Regions from separate parts of the Microbacterium sp. NRRL B-14842 genome, predicted to be linked through region 1. Evidence: predicted binding sites of a transcription regulator. Region 1 holds the regulator's gene; the other holds the start of a gene.
The links. Region 1 encodes LexA, which represses DNA repair genes until DNA is damaged. Its sites were predicted from a motif close to TCGAACANNTGTTCGA; they were not measured.
Positions count from the first base shown of each region.

Region 2: the regulator LexA is predicted to act here: its motif matches at 3,664-3,679, upstream of AB1285_RS14125 (HNH endonuclease signature motif containing protein).

Region 1 covers NZ_JBFLUM010000001.1:873,457-881,090, reverse strand. Annotated here, with positions in the region: gene AB1285_RS04475 (SseB family protein) at 1-114, opposite strand, end outside; gene priA (bifunctional 1-(5-phosphoribosyl)-5-((5-phosphoribosylamino)methylideneamino)imidazole-4-carboxamide isomerase/phosphoribosylanthranilate isomerase PriA) at 98-844, opposite strand; gene hisH (imidazole glycerol phosphate synthase subunit HisH) at 957-1,592, opposite strand; gene hisB (imidazoleglycerol-phosphate dehydratase HisB) at 1,589-2,206, opposite strand; gene AB1285_RS04455 (histidinol-phosphate transaminase) at 2,203-3,297, opposite strand; gene AB1285_RS04450 (LysM peptidoglycan-binding domain-containing protein) at 3,362-3,730, opposite strand; gene lexA (transcriptional repressor LexA) at 4,014-4,700, shown strand; gene metE (5-methyltetrahydropteroyltriglutamate--homocysteine S-methyltransferase) at 4,765-7,074, opposite strand; gene AB1285_RS04435 (methylenetetrahydrofolate reductase) at 7,096-7,634, opposite strand, start outside.
Region 2 covers NZ_JBFLUM010000001.1:2,887,422-2,895,055, reverse strand. Annotated here, with positions in the region: gene AB1285_RS14145 (ABC transporter permease) at 1-312, opposite strand, end outside; gene AB1285_RS14140 (ABC transporter ATP-binding protein) at 314-1,333, opposite strand; gene AB1285_RS14135 (extracellular solute-binding protein) at 1,369-2,442, opposite strand; gene AB1285_RS14130 (hypothetical protein) at 2,659-3,312, shown strand; gene AB1285_RS14125 (HNH endonuclease signature motif containing protein) at 3,710-5,053, shown strand; gene AB1285_RS14120 (glycosyltransferase family 2 protein) at 5,139-6,740, opposite strand; gene AB1285_RS14115 (DUF4127 family protein) at 6,870-7,634, opposite strand, start outside.

The DNA.
Region 1 (7,634 bases):
GTCCGCGGCGTGCGGATTCGACTCGAAGCTGCGCCCCTCCCAGGGGACCCCGGCCGAGTCGGCCCGGTTGTGCGACTCCGGCCCGCAGGCGTGGGGGTCAGTCTCCGGCGACATCCAGGGCCTCCGCCAGCGTGAAGGCGCCCGCGTACAGGGCCTTGCCGACGATGGCGCCCTCGACGCCCAGCGGCACGAGGTCGCGCAGGGCGGCGATGTCGTCGAGGTTCGAGATGCCGCCCGACGCGACGACCGGCTTCGGGGTGCGCGAGGTGACCTCGCGCAGGAGCTCCAGGTTCGGACCGCGCAGCGTACCGTCCTTGGTCACGTCGGTGACGACGTAGCGGCTGCAGCCGGCGTCCTCGAGGCGCTCGAGCACCTCCCAGAGGTCGCCGCCCTCCTTCGTCCAGCCCCGCGCCGCGAGCGTCGTGCCGCGCACGTCGAGGCCGACGGCGATCGCCTCGCCGAAGCGGCTGATCACGTCGGCGGCCCACTCCGGGTTCTCCAGGGCGGCGGTGCCGAGGTTGATGCGGGCGGCGCCGCTCTCCAGAGCCGCCTCCAGGCTCGCGTCGTCCCGGATGCCGCCGGAGAGCTCGACGTTGACGTTCTTGAACTGCTTGATGACCTTGCGCAGGATCGGGGCGTTGCTGCCGCGTCCGAACGCCGCGTCGAGGTCGACGAGGTGGATCCAGGAGGCCCCCTGCGAGACCCACTCCCCCGCGGCGTCGAGCGGGTCGCCGTAGCTCGTCTCCGTGCCCGCCTCCCCCTGGGTCAGACGGACCGCCTTGCCGCCGGCGACGTCGACCGCGGGGAGGAGCGTGAGCGAGGGGGACTGCGCGAAGTCGTTCATGGGGTCCTTGGTTCGGGTGGGTCTGCGGCCCGAGAGGGCACGAGAGACGAGGGTAGTCCGCCGCGGGGCGCGGGACAAACCGCATGACGCCCGGCGCCGACGCGGCCCCGGATCAGAGGCTCTGCACCCAGTTCCGGAGCAGCTGGATGCCGGCGTCTCCGGACTTCTCGGGGTGGAACTGCGTCGCCGAGAGCGGGCCGTTCTCCACGGCCGCGAGGAAGGGACCGCCGTAGGTCGCCCAGGTGAGCACGGGCTGGGGGAACGGCGGGATCACATCGAGCTCCCAGGACTGCGCCGCATAGGAGTGCACGAAGTAGAAGCGCTCCTGCTCGATCCCGCGGAACAGGACGGTGTCCTCCCCCGGTTCCACGGTGTTCCAGCCCATGTGCGGCAGGACAGGGGCGTTGAGCTCCGTCACGGCGCCCGGCCACTCGCCGAGGCCCGCGGCGTCGTGCCCGCGCTCGACGCCGTGCTCGAAGAGCACCTGCATGCCGACGCAGATACCCAGCACCGGTCGACCGCCCGCGAGACGACGGCCGATGATCTCGTCACCGCCGTGAGCCTGCAGGGCGTCCCGCACGGCCTGGAAGGCTCCGACGCCGGGCACGACGAACCCGTCGGCCTCGAGCGCCTCGGTGCGGTCGCGCGTGAGGACGGCGTCGGCTCCCGCGGCGACGAGCGCCTTGACCGCGGAGTGGACGTTGCCGGATTCGTAGTCGAAGACGGCGACCCGGGGCGCGGCGCTCACAAGGCTCCCTTGGTGGACGGGATGCCGTCGACGAGGGGATCCAGCGCCTTCGCCTGACGGAACGCCCGCGCGAACGCCTTGAACTCGGCCTCGGCGATGTGGTGCGGGTCGCGCCCGCCCAGGACCCGGACGTGCACGGTGAGGGCGGCGTTGAAGGTGATGGCTTCGAAGACGTGCCGGACGAGCGATCCGGTGAAGTGCCCGCCGATCAGGTGGTGCTCGAAGCCCGCGGGTTCACCCTCGTGCACGAGGTACGGGCGACCGGAGATGTCGACGACCGCCTGCGCGAGCGCCTCGTCCAGGGGGACGAGGGCGTCGCCGTAGCGGGAGATGCCGGACTTGTCCCCGAGCGCGGCGAGGATCGCCTGACCGAGCACGATCGAGATGTCTTCCACGGTGTGGTGCGCGTCGATGTGGGTGTCGCCGGACGCCCGCACGGTGAGATCCGTCAGCGAGTGCTTCGCGAACGCCGTGAGCATGTGGTCGAAGAACGGCACCGAGGTGTCGATGCGGCTCGCGCCGGTACCGTCCAGGTTGAGCTCGACCTCGACGGTGGACTCCGACGTGCTGCGCACGCGGCTCGCGGTGCGTGCGGTGGGCGCGGGGATGGTCATGATGCCGATCCTATCGAGGCCAGGGCGTCCAGGAACGCCGTGGTCTCCGCCTCCGTACCGGCACTCACCCGCAGGTGACCGGGGATGCCGACGTCACGGACGAGCACGCCGCGATCGTAGAGCTGCTGCCAGGTGGCCTGCGGGTCCGCGACGCCGCCGAACAGCACGAAGTTGGACCACGAGAGGTGGGGCGTGTAGCCGAGGGCCTCCAGCGTGGCCGTGATCCGGTCGCGCTGCTCCACGATCTCCTGCACCATCCCGAGCATGACGTCGGCATTGCGGAGCGCGGCGACGGCCGCCGCCTGCGTCAGGGCGCTCAGGTGGTAGGGCAGGCGCACCAGACGCAGCGCGTCGATGAACGCGGGGTCGGCGGCGAGGTAGCCGACGCGGGCACCGGCGAAGGCGAAGGCCTTGCTCATGGTGCGGGAGACCGCCAGCCGCGGCCGGCCCTCCAGCAGAGTCAGTGCAGACGGGGCATCGCGCGGCGCGAACTCCTGATAGGCCTCGTCGACGATCACCACGCCACGGGCGGCGTCGTAGACGGCCTCCACCACGTCGAGCCCCAGCGGCGTGCCCGTCGGATTGTTCGGCGAGCAGAGGATCACGATGTCCGGGTCGGCCGCACGGACCTGCTCCGCCGCCTCCTCCGCGGTGACGGTGTAGTCCGGCTGCCGGGTGCCGGCGATCCACGACGCCCCTGTGCCCTTCGCGATGAGCGGGTACATCGAGTACGTCGGGCCGAAGCCGAATGCCGTGCGGTCCGGACCGCCGAAAGCCTGGAAGATGTGCTGCAGCACCTCGTTGGAGCCGTTTCCCGCCCAGATCTGCTCCGGCGTGAGGCCGTGACCCAGGTAGTCGGCGAAGGCCTCCCGCAGCGTCGTGAACTCACGATCCGGGTACCGGTTCACGTCCCGGATCGCCACGGCGATGTCATCGAGGATGTCGCTCGCGACCTCGTCGGGAACGGGATGCGTGTTCTCGTTCACGTTCAGAGCCACCGGCAGCGGGGCCTGGGGCGCGCCGTACGGGGTGAGTCCGCGCAGATCGTCGCGGAGCGGGAGATCGTTGAGGGAGAAGGTCACCCTTCCCATCTTAAGAGGAGCACGGAGAGCCGAGGTCATCGTGACGACCGGATCGGAAGACTCGGGCTCCGCGTCAGTCGGTGTAGCGGGCCGGGAGCGCGAGCTCCTGACCGACCTGCAGCTCGCCGCCGCGCAGGAGATTCATGCGGCTGATCTCACCGATGACCTCGCGTGGGTCGGCCTCGGGGGCGATGCTGCTCGCGATCGACCAGAGGGTGTCGCCGGGCATGACCGTGACGGTCTCGACGGAGACGGCCGGTGCGTCCGCGCCGGAGGCGATCGCACTACCCCCGCTGATGGCGGCGAAGGCGATGCCCGCCGCGAGCGGGACCGAGGCGAGCGCGAGCAGAGCGCGGCGACCGCGTGCCGTGATCCGCAGCCGGGTGGCCGGACGGGCCGATGCCGGGAAGGCGGTCGCGGTGCTGAGGCTGATGCTGCTCATGTCTGCTCCTTACTGTCCCGGCGCCGGAGCCCGGGGAGGTTGGCGTAGCTTTCGCATCCGCGCCTCGGCCGGGAGCCGTGGATGCGAAGCTACGTTCCGAAGATATCTTCGAGTTCGAACATCTGTCAAGCTGTCTTCGAAACCGCGGCCCGCGAATCGCCCGACACGCTCGAACAGATCTTCCAGATCCGCGCTTTTCTCGGATACGGTTTCGATAAGGACACCCCACCACGGGCCACCGACATTCGAAGCGGCACGTCGGATCACGCAGTGAAGGAGCACCATGAGCGACACCTCAGCCCTCGAGTCCGAGGCGCCGCGCACCCGCCGTCGCAAGAGCCTCAGTCCGAAGCAGATGGCGATCCTCGAGGTCATCCAGGGCTCCATCGCACAGAACGGCTACCCGCCGAGCATGCGCGAGATCGGCGATGCCGTCGGACTCAAGTCGCTGTCCAGCGTCACGCACCAGCTCGGTCAGCTCGAGCTCAGCGGCTACCTGCGGCGCGACCCGGGCAAGACGCGCGCCATGGAGGTCCTCATCGACCTTCCCGGCACCGGTGCGGAGAACCCCGCGGATGTGGCGACCCCGGTCGGCGACGCCGCCCTGGTCCCGCTGGTCGGCCGCATCGCCGCCGGCGTGCCCATCACCGCCGATCAGCAGGTGGAGGAGATCTTCCCGCTCCCCCGGCAGCTCGTCGGCAAAGGCGACCTCTTCATGCTCAAGGTCTCCGGCGAGTCGATGATCGACGCCGCGATCTGCGACGGGGACTGGGTCGTGGTCCGGTCGCAGAACACCGCGGAGAACGGTGAGATCGTCGCCGCCATGCTCGACGGCGAGGCCACCGTCAAGGTGCTTCGTCGTCGCGACGGCCACACCTGGCTGCTCCCCCGCAACTCCGCGTTCGAGCCGATCCTGGGCGACGAAGCCGTCGTGCTCGGCAAGGTCGTCGCGGTCATGCGCGCCGTCTGAGACACACGACGAAGGCCCTCCCGGTGCACCGGGAGGGCCTTCGTCGTTTCGCTGAGCAGGAGTGTCAGGCGGTGACCACCACGTCCTCGCGCACCCGGCGGGTGGCCTCGACGATGTTCCGCAGCGATGCCGTGGTCTCGGCGTAGCCGCGGGTCTTCAGGCCGCAGTCCGGGTTCACCCAGAGCTGACGGAGCGGGATCTCCTCGACCGCGCGACGCAGCAGGGACTCGACCTCCTCGACCGTCGGCACACGCGGCGAGTGGATGTCGTAGACACCGGGGCCGATGCCGTGGTCGAAGCCGACCTCGGCGATGTCCGCGACGACCTCCATGCGGCTGCGGGCCGCCTCGATCGACGTCACGTCGGCGTCGAGCGCACGGATCGCGTCGATCACGACGCCGAACTCCGAGTAACAGAGGTGGGTGTGCACCTGCGTGGCCGCCGCGGCACCGCCCGTCGCCAGACGGAACGAGGCGACGGACCAGTCCAGGTACGTGGGCTGGTCGGTCTGCTTCAGCGGCAGCAGCTCGCGCAGCGCCGGCTCGTCGACCTGGATCACCTGGATGCCCGCGGCCTCCAGATCGGCGATCTCGTCGCGGAGGGCGAGCGCGACCTGGTTCGCGGTCTCCCCCAGAGGCTGGTCGTCGCGGACGAAGGACCACGCGAGGATGGTGACCGGCCCCGTGAGCATCCCCTTCATGTGCTTCGCGGTGAGCGACTGGGCGTATGCCGACCAGGCGACCGTGATGGGCGCCGGGCGGGAGACATCGCCCCAGAGGATCGACGGACGCGTGGCTCGCGAGCCGTACGACTGCACCCAGCCGTGCTGCGTGACCGCGAAGCCGTCGAGGTGCTCGGCGAAGTACTGCACCATGTCGTTCCGCTCGGGTTCGCCGTGCACGAGGACGTCGAGGCCGAGGTCCTCCTGCAGGGAGACGACCGCGGCGACCTCACGGCGGAGGAACTCCTCGTAGTCGTCCTCGGGGATCTCGCCGCGGAGGAACTGCGCGCGTGCGCGGCGGATGTCTCCGGTCTGCGGGAAGGAGCCGATCGTCGTCAGGGGCAGCACCGGCAGGCCGAGGACATTCTGCGCCTCTTCCCGCTCCGCGTACGGAGCACGGGCGAAGTCGGCGTCGGTCAGCGCACGGGAACGCACCGCACCGTCGCGCACGCCGGGAGCGCTCAGGCGATCCTGCAGCGCAGCGGTCGCGGCGTCCAGCTCGGTCGCGATCGCCGTGCGCCCTTCGGACAGACCGCGGGCGAGGGTCACGACCTGCTGCACCTTCTGGTCCGCGAACGCGAGCCAGGACACCAGGCGCTCGTCGAGCGCGGTCTCGTCCTGCACGTCGTGCGGCACGTGCAGCAGCGAGGTCGAGGTGGCCGCGGACACCGGAGCACCGAGCGCGCGGAGCGCCTCCAGGGAGTCGAACGCCGCGGAGAGGTCGCCACGCCAGATGTTGTGACCGTCGATCACACCGCCGACGAGGGTCTTGCCCTCGAGGCCAGGCACCGCCTCCGGGACGGCACCGCGCACGAGATCGACGGCGATCGCCTCGATGGGGGCCGCGGCCACGGTCCCGAACGTCTCGCCGAGGCTCGCATACGGGGCCGCGACGAGGATCGAGGGGCGTTCCTCGGCGCTGCCCAGCACCGCGAGCGCGCGCTCCGCCGCCGAGGCGAGCTGGGCGGTCGTGGCCGGCAGCGACTCGCTGACGAGCGCGGGCTCGTCGAGCTGCACCCACTCGGCACCCGCGGCGCGCAGGCGGGCGAGCAGATCGACGTAGACCGGCAGCACGTCCTCCAGACGCGAGAGCGGCTCGAAGCCCTCCGGCGCGTCGTCCGACGCCTTCGCGAGCGCCAGCAGCGTGACCGGTCCGACGACCACGGGACGCGTGACGAATCCGGCGGCCGCGGCCTCGGCGACCTCGCGCACCAGCCGGTCGCTGGCGAGGGAGAACACCGTCTCCGGGCCGATCTCCGGCACGAGGTAGTGGTAGTTCGAATCGAACCACTTCGTCATCTCCAGCGGCGCGCGCTCCCCCTCGCCGCGGGCGACGGTGAACAGTGCGGAGAGTCCGATCGTCCCGTCCGCCTCCCGCAGGTCGTCGAAGCGCGCGGGGATGGCGCCGACCGTGGCGGCGGCGTCGAGGACCTGGTCGTAGAACGAGAAGGACTCCGGGATCGACGAGTCCGTGCGACCGAGGCCGAGGGCGGCCAGGCGTTCACGGGTCGCCGCGCGCAGGTCCGCTGCCGTCCGCTCCAGCTCCTGCTCGTCGATGCGGCCCGCCCAGAACGCCTCGACGGCCTTCTTGAGCTCGCGGCGGCGGCCGATGCGGGGATAGCCGAGGATGGTGCCCTCGGGGAATGCGGTCATGATGTTTCCTTTCGGCGGGGACTAGTGCCGGAGCGCCGGGACGATGCCGGCTTCGGCGAGGACGGTCAGGACGGTCTCGTGCTGGTTGAAGGCGTACAGGTGGACGCCGGGGGCGCCGCCGGCGACGACGTCGGCGGCGAGGCGCGCGGCCCACGAGATCCCGATCTCCCGGCGCCCCTCGGCGGTGGGCTCGACGTCGAGGGCGACCGAGAGCTCGCTCGGCAGGTCTTCCCCCGTGAGCTCCAGCACCCGGGCCAGCCGGGCAGGTGAGGTGATCGGCATGATGCCGGGAAGGATCGGGATGGTGACGCCGCCCGCTCGAGCTCGCTCCACGAAGGCGAGGTAGTCGTCCGGGTGGAAGAAGAGCTGGGTGATGGCGAAGGTCGCCCCCGCCGCCTGCTTGGCGAGCAGAGCCTCCACGTCCTGGGTGCGGTGCGTGGCCCGCGGGTGCCCCTTCGGGAAGGCCGCGACCGCGATGTCGACCTTCTGCCGGGGGCCCACCAGCGCGGCTCCGGGAAGGCCGGGGACCGGGGACTCCTGGTACGGAGCGCGTTCGGCCT
Region 2 (7,634 bases), 2.0 Mb from region 1:
CGCGCGCTCGCTGCCGAGCAGCTTCTCGACGGCGCGGATGCTGAACTGCCCGTCCGGGAAGAAGGTCGCGGCGAGCAGCTCGGCGTTCGGCAGCACGAGGAAGGCGGCGGCGAACCAGATCACGACGATGCCGGTCACCCAGGCGAGCGGCGAGCGGAGCATCGCGCGCACGCTGCCGGGACGGCCGCGGCGGAGGCGGGGCTTCGTCGCGGTGCCCGCCTCGGCCGCCTCGGTCGTCAGCGCGCCGGGGGTGTCGGTCATCGCCGCGGACGGCGGAGGCACCGGGCGGGAGTCGTTCTGCGGAGCGCTCATGTCACGCCGCCGGGTACTGCAGGATCCACCGCGGATCGACGTCGATGCGCACGGCATCGCCGACGTCCCAGCGGTGCGCGCTCGCCGCGGCCGGCACGCTCACCCGGAGCGTCGCGTCGGCCGCCGACACCGTGTAGACGCTGTGGCTGCCGTGGTACGTGCGCTCGGCGACGGTGCCGTCGAGCGACGCCGTGCCGCCGGCGGTGGCCTCGGACGGCGACGCCAGGTGCAGCTTCTCCGGCCGCACGTAGCTCTCGGCCGTAGCATCGAGGCCGGCGCCGATCGCGATGAGCTGCGCGGGCGTGAGGCGGTTGTTCTCGCCGATGAACCGGCAGACGAACGGCGTCGCGCTGCGGTCGTAGATCTCCTCCGGCGTGCCCACCTGCTGCAGCGTCCCGGCGTCGAGCACGGCGATCCGGTCGCTGAGAGTGAGCGCCTCCTCCTGATCATGCGTGACGTACACGGTGGTCACGCCGACCTCGTGCTGCAGCTCCTTGAGCTGTTCGCGCAGCTGCACGCGGAGCTTGGCGTCGAGGTTCGACAGCGGCTCGTCGAGCAGCAGGATGCTGGGGGTGAGCGCGAGCGCCCGGGCGATGGCGACGCGCTGCTGCTGACCGCCGGACAGTTCCGCCACGTTCTTCTCGAGCTGCGACGCGGCGAGCCCGGTGCGGTCGGCGACCTCGTCCACGCGCCGCCGCTGCTCGGCCTTCGACACCTTCTGCACCGAGAGGCCGAACGCGATGTTCTCCCGTACGTTCATGCTCGGGAACAGGGCGTAGTTCTGGAACACCATGCCCACGCCGCGCTTCTCGCTCGGCACCCGGGTCACGTCGCGGCCGGCGATGTGGATGCGGCCGCGGGTGGGCTCGATGAACCCCGCGAGCGTGCGCAGGGCGGTGGTCTTGCCGCATCCGGACGGACCCAGGAGGGTGAAGAACTCACCCTCCTGGATCTCCAGATCGAGGTGCGAGACCGCACGGTGGTCGCCGAACACGACCTCGACGTCGTCGAAACGGATCATCGTCTTCTCTCTCTGCCGGTGCGGGACTGCGCGGGTCAGCCGATGTACTCGAGCGTGACCTTCTCGACCCAGGCGCCGAGGTTCTCGCTCACGAAGCCGAAGTCGATGTCCTGACGGTCGAGCGTGCCCATGAGCTCGACGACCTCGGGGTTGGCCTTCTCGACCGCGCCCTCGTTCACGGGCATGGCGTTGAACTCCGCAGCGAACTCGCCCTGGACCTCGGCGCTGCCGAACCAGTCGATGAATTCCTGGGCCTTCTCCTCGTTGTCCGTGCCGTTGATCTGGGCGATCTGCTCGGTCACGTAGGGGACGCCGTACTCGGGGACGATCATGCCCGTGCTGGTGCCGTACTCCTCGTCGCGGGCGGAGATGCCGCTCGACGGCAGCACGCCGTAGTCCACCTCGTCGCGGGTGATGCGGGCGTAGAGGTCGGTGCCCTCCACGGCGGGGGAGCCGTTGGCGTAGTACGACTTCGCCAGGTCCCAGCCCTCGTCGCTCACGCCGAGGTCGCCGTCCTCGTCGAGGTGACGGGTGAGCATGCTAGCGAGCACGAGCTGCGGGGTGGCCTGGCCGAGCGCGGGGTTGACCTCGTAGCGGCCGGCGTACTCCTCATCGGTGTACAGGTCGTCCGGGTCCGCCGGAGCGTCGCTGATGCGGTTCTCGTCGTAGACCGTGACGATCGCCTGCTCCACGAGCGGCCAGAACGCGCCGTCCTTCGGGTCGCCGGCGTCTGCGGGGACCTCGCCGCTCCAGCTCGGTTCGTAGGCCGTGATGGCCTCTTCCGTCTTGAGCTGCTCGAAGAACATGTTGTTCAGGCCGAAGACCACGTCGCCGACGGGGTTGTTCTTCTCCGCGATGATGCGGTTCGTCAGGTCGGCGCCGCCGAGGCCCACGATCTCGATGTCGATGCCCGCGTCCGCCGCCTTCTCGGTGATCCACTCACCGCGGCCGTCGCTGTTCGAGTTCGTGTAGACGATGAGGGTGTCGCCGTCGCTGCCGCCGCCGTCGCCCGCGTCTCCGTCGCCGCCCGCTGTGCATCCGGTGAGCGCGATCGCCGCCGCGGCCGTCAATCCGATGAGCGCCCAGCGCCTCTGCTGCCTGTCGGCCATGTTCGTCCCTTTCTCGCCTTCGAGGTGTGTCGATGCGACACTACCGGTTCTTGTGGTGAAGGCACAAAGATTGTCTGGTTTCGTGAGCGCGGTCGCGCGTCCGCACTCAAGGTAGGCGCGCGGCGTGAACGCGAGGATGCGACGAGGTGAACGAGTGGGATTCGTGAATGTCATCCTTTAGTTGACGCTCGCGAGTCAGGTCCATAGGCTCGCTTCATGGATGGATCATCGACCAGCGGCTTGTCGCTTGCCGACCTCGCCTCCCTCGTCGACGCTGGCGGACGAGAAGCGCCGTCTCGCTCGGATGACGAGGTCCTGATGATCCGTCAGGCCGACGAGTTGGTCCGGCGTTCGCGTGAGCGCTTGCAGGAGTCGGTCTCCACCGCGCGCTCGCATGGCGTCTCGTGGCAAGAGATCGGCGCCACGCTCGGCGTGAGCCGACAAGCAGCGTTCAAGCGGTTCGGCACCAAGGGTGAGGGAGAGATGATGGCAGCGCCGGTGACAGACCTCTCGGATCGCACGAGCGCGGTATTCGCACACCTGGATGCCGGCGACTACGAGGCGGTGCGAGCACACATGACGTACGCCTGCGGTCGCGCGCTGACCAAGCGCAAACTGATGAGCGTGTGGGACCAGATCCGCAGTGACACCGGCCGCCTCGAAGCCTGCGTCGATTCGACGGTACAGACGGCGGACGGCAGTACGCCGCTGAGCACGCTCGCCAACCGGCACCTGAGTAACGGAGCGATCGTGCAGGTGACCCTGCACCACGAGGCCGGAGAGTGGATCGGCCGCGTTGCCTACAACGGCTTCGGCAAGATCACGGGCATCCTCATCGCCCCACCGGGGTCTCGCGACCTGCCGTTCTAGACTCGTTCCACCCGGGCGTCTCACCCTCCTGACAGGGCGGGTTGCTGTGATTTGATCCCGCCGCCGCTGTCCTGCTCGGGACGTGTGGTGTCGTCGCGTGCTGATGCGCACGCGCGATCGTCGGACCGATCGACACGGCCCGTGATCTTTCCCGCCGCGTGGGCATCGGCGAGGATGCGCCCCGTCGACCTCGCCGAATCGGCGTCCGTTCGCCTCGCGATCCATAGGGGAGACGCCCGAGAGGAGCCGTCGCCTGTGCGCGGGGCGCGGAGGCGCCGTCGCGACTGCCGCCCTGACTCGTTTTCGGGAGCGTAGGGGCGGGCGGGAACGCTGCAGAATGCCGGCATGCATTCGAACATAACTTCGAAAGTCGAGGCCTGACGAGATAGAATGAAGCATGTCGAAAACGTCCGGACTGCGCGAGGCGATGGATCGCCTCGACGAGGCGTGGGGCGCCGCGGGCGATGTCGCCGAGCTCTCCCGCGTGCAGCTCGTCGAGGTGGCCGACGCGATCGGACTTCTGCAGCGCCGGCTCGATGCGATCCACGTCGACGTGGCCGCCGGCATCGCCCGGGAGTCGCGCGCGGAGCTCGGGGCCGACAGCTTGGCGAAGCAACGCGGGTACCGCACGGCGGCGAAGCTCATCGCCGCGACGACGGGCATCTCGACGGCGGGGGCGCAGCGCCTGGTGAAGGTCGGAGAGGCGACCGCGCCGCGAAGCGATCTGCTCGGCGCGCCGCTGCCCGCGCGGTATCCGCTCCTCCGGGAAGCACTCGCGTCGGGTGTGCTCGGAGCGCCAGCGATCGGTCTCCTCGTCGCTCTCCTCGATCGCTGCCGCGTGGCCGCCGGTGTGGAGCGCATCGCCGAGGCGGAACGCGTGCTGACCGCCGCAGCCGAAGGGCTCGAGCTTGATGCGGTGCGCAAGCTCGTCCTCCGCGCCGAAGCGTGGCTCGACCCCGACGGTGTGGCGCCGCGGGCGGAGGAACAGCGCGGTCGGCGTGGACTGCGCATCTTCGAACGTGACGGCATGGTGCATCTGCACGCGCAGCTCGATGTCGAGTCCGCTGCGCCGGTCGTCACCGCGATCCGCGGGCACGTGTCTGCCGTGTTCGCCGCCCGCCTCGAAGCCCCCGATGCGGAGTCGCCCGACGCGGATCGGCGCTCCGTCGCGATGATCCAGGCCGATGCGCTGTCCCTCTTCTGCGCGCACGTGCTCGGGTGCGAGGGCGATCGGGTGCCGCTCGCCGGGGCGACGGTGATCGTTCGGGTATCGCTGGACGATCTGCAGGCGGGAACCGGGTCGGCGACGGTCGACGGGCTCGACCAGGTGATCGACATCGGTGCCGCCCGGCGGATGGCGGCCAGCGGGGGCGTCATCCCCTGCGTCCTCGGCGGTGCGAGCGAGGTACTGGACTGGGGCCGCGAGAAGCGCCTCTTCACCCGAGCCCAACGACTGGCCCTCGCCGAGCGGGATGGCGGGTGCGCCATGTGCGGGCTCCCGCCCGGGATGACGAAGGCTCACCACCTCCGCTGGTGGCAGCGAGATCGAGGTCCGACGGATCTCTCGAACGGGATCCTGCTCTGCGAGACCTGCCACCACCGTATCCACGACAACGGGTGGGAGATCGTGATCGAGGGTTCCGGCGTGACCGGCCGACCGTGGTTCCTTCCGCCGCGGTGGGTCGACCCGCAGCGCACACCGCGGCTGGGCGGACGGGCGCGCTTCGATGTCGCAGCGTGACTGGGCCGCGCCTGCTCGCGGTGGTGGGTGTCGGGGTCACAGCTGGTCGGCGCCCGAAGGGAGGGGGCGCGCGACGCTCGGTCTGTCAGCGGCGAAGTCGGGAGCGGACGCGGCGGGCGGCTCGTGCGAGGGCGTCGCGCCAGGCGCCGCCCGGCCACTCGCGGCGCAGCCGCAGGCTGCCGTCCTCGTTCCGTACGAGCTCGACCCGACGGCCCGCGAGAAGCGGGGACCTGCCGAGGTGTGCCGTCACGTCGGGCGCCGCTGTCAACGGGGCGGTGAACATCCACCCGGCGTAGCGGACGGCCACGGTGAGGTCGGCGTCGCGAGCGCCGTCCTCACGGAACGCCTTCATCGGGTCCAGGGCGATCGGCACCGCGTCGAGGCGCTTCGGGCGTCGGCCGCCGATCTTGCGCTCCGAGCCTGCCGTCGACTCCGGCGCCTGTCCGGGGGTCGGCGTATCCCGCGCGACGAGGTCGACGCGGTCAGCGCGACGCTCCTTGCGAGCGTTGAGCACCCCGGAGGGGAGGTCTTCGGTCGCCGACGGGGGCAGGGAGACCAGCCGGTCGGCGGAACCGACGGTCTCGAACACGAACGCCTCCTCGCCGTCCCGGAGCAGACGGACGCGCACGGTGAGCTGCAACCCGCCGCGCGACCAGCGCGCCGCGGTCACGGTGGCCGTGCAGGTCGTGTCCGCCTCGAACGCGGCGAAGGCGAGCAGGTCATCCCGGCGGTCGGCGCGCAGCAGAGCCGCCCGGATGCGCTGCGGGAACGACAGCCCCGCATCCACGCCGGGGCCGAATCGACGCTGCGCGAGCGGCACCACCACGTCCAGCAGGCGGTCGCGGTACTCCGCCGGGTACTTCACCATCCGTCGTCCGGCGATCCGGTTGAGGATCTTGCCGCGGAACCAGTGCCGCAGCAGCCGGTCGCGCACCTTCCCGGGCTCCGTGTTCGCCTCGACGACATCGAGCACGGTCTCCAGGTGCGGGAAGTACGACTCGGGGTCGATGCGCGACGAGCTCGCACTCCCGGGCTCCTTCACCCACGCGTAGCAGGGCTCGCTGGCGAGCACCGAGATCGTGTCGGCCGCGAAGTACGCCTGCATCACGAACAGGTGGTCCTCGAGTCGCACCTTGCCATCAGGGAAGCGGATGCCGTGCTCGCGGAGGAACGCCGTCCGGAACATCTTGTGCGGCGTCAGCATCTCCAGGATCGGGTCCTCGCCGAGCACCGCGTGCGGGATGTCGCGCTGGAAGATCTTGGCGGGCAGCTTCCGTCCGATGCCCACCTCCTTGCCGACCACGACGTCCGACCCATGCTCATCGGCGTAGTCGCACAGCCGCTCGAGTGCGCGCGGATACAGCCAGTCGTCCTGGTCCACGAACTGCACGTACGTCCCTCTGGCCTCCTCGACGCCGCGGTTGCGCGGAGTGCCGGGCCAGCCGGAGTGCGGCAGCGACAGCACCCGTACATGAGGGCGATCCTTCGCGATGCTCTCCAGCCGCGCGGCCGTCTCCTCCCCGGAGCCGTCGTCGCAGAGCAGGACCTCGAAGGCCTCCCGATCCAGCGTCTGGGCGTCGAGCGAGGCGATGAGGTCGTCGAACGACGCCTTCGGCCGGAACACCGGCACCACCACACTCACCCGCACTCGGCTGCCCGCCGCCTCGTGCCCGGTCGTACTGCTCATGGACGCCGTCCCCCCTGTGGTCGTACCCGGCTCGAATCTCCCCCGCCGGAGGTTCCAGCCAACCATCCCTTCCTGTGGAGCGCGCCAGGCTCGCGGCGGTCGCGGGTGTATGCCGGCGCCGCGGAGGAGTCAGCGCAGGGTGAGACCGATCTCGAAGGAGCGCCGCCAGGGGAGGGTCAGCTCCTCGATCCGCACGTCGTCGGCGGGAAGCATCGACTCCAGCAAGCCCGTCAGCTCGGCGCGGATGACGCGCTCCGCCGTCGCGACCTGCGCGTCGTCGGCCATCGGATAGATGTCAGGGAAGAGGGACGGCCCCGCATCCGTGCGCACCACGGCCTGGTAGGCGAAGTCGTCGAGCAGGCGGGTCAGCAGGGCGATCCGCGCGGCGCGGTCGTCGAAGGAGCCCGAGGCCCGACCGACGACGCCGGCGGCGGCCACCGCGACGACGCTGCCGAGCGTGTTCCCGGCGGTGTTCCACCCGCCGAAAGCCTCCAGGCGGCCGAGCAGTCCGGCCTCGGCGAGCGCGCGCACGAGCGCCTCGTCCGCGCCGTTCGGGTACCGCACATCCGCCAGGGCGACGTGCTCCCCGGCGTCCAGACGCTCCCGCACGAGAGCGACCGTCCCCGCGACGGCGTCCGCATCGACGACCTCGGGCCGCCCGCGGAACATGTCGTGCCGGTCGGGGTCGGGGGCGTGCAGCACGAGGGTGACGTCGCCTCCGGCGGCCACCTCCTCGGCGCCGGCCGCGCGGATCTGCCGGCTCGCCGACGCCGCGAGCGACATGTTCTCGTAGGGCGGGACGCGCTCCATGCCGTCGGCGTCCGCGCAGGCGACCGAGAACGAGGCGGTCACCCCGGCGTTCGCCGCCAGGGCCCGGGCGACGAGCGCGGCGCC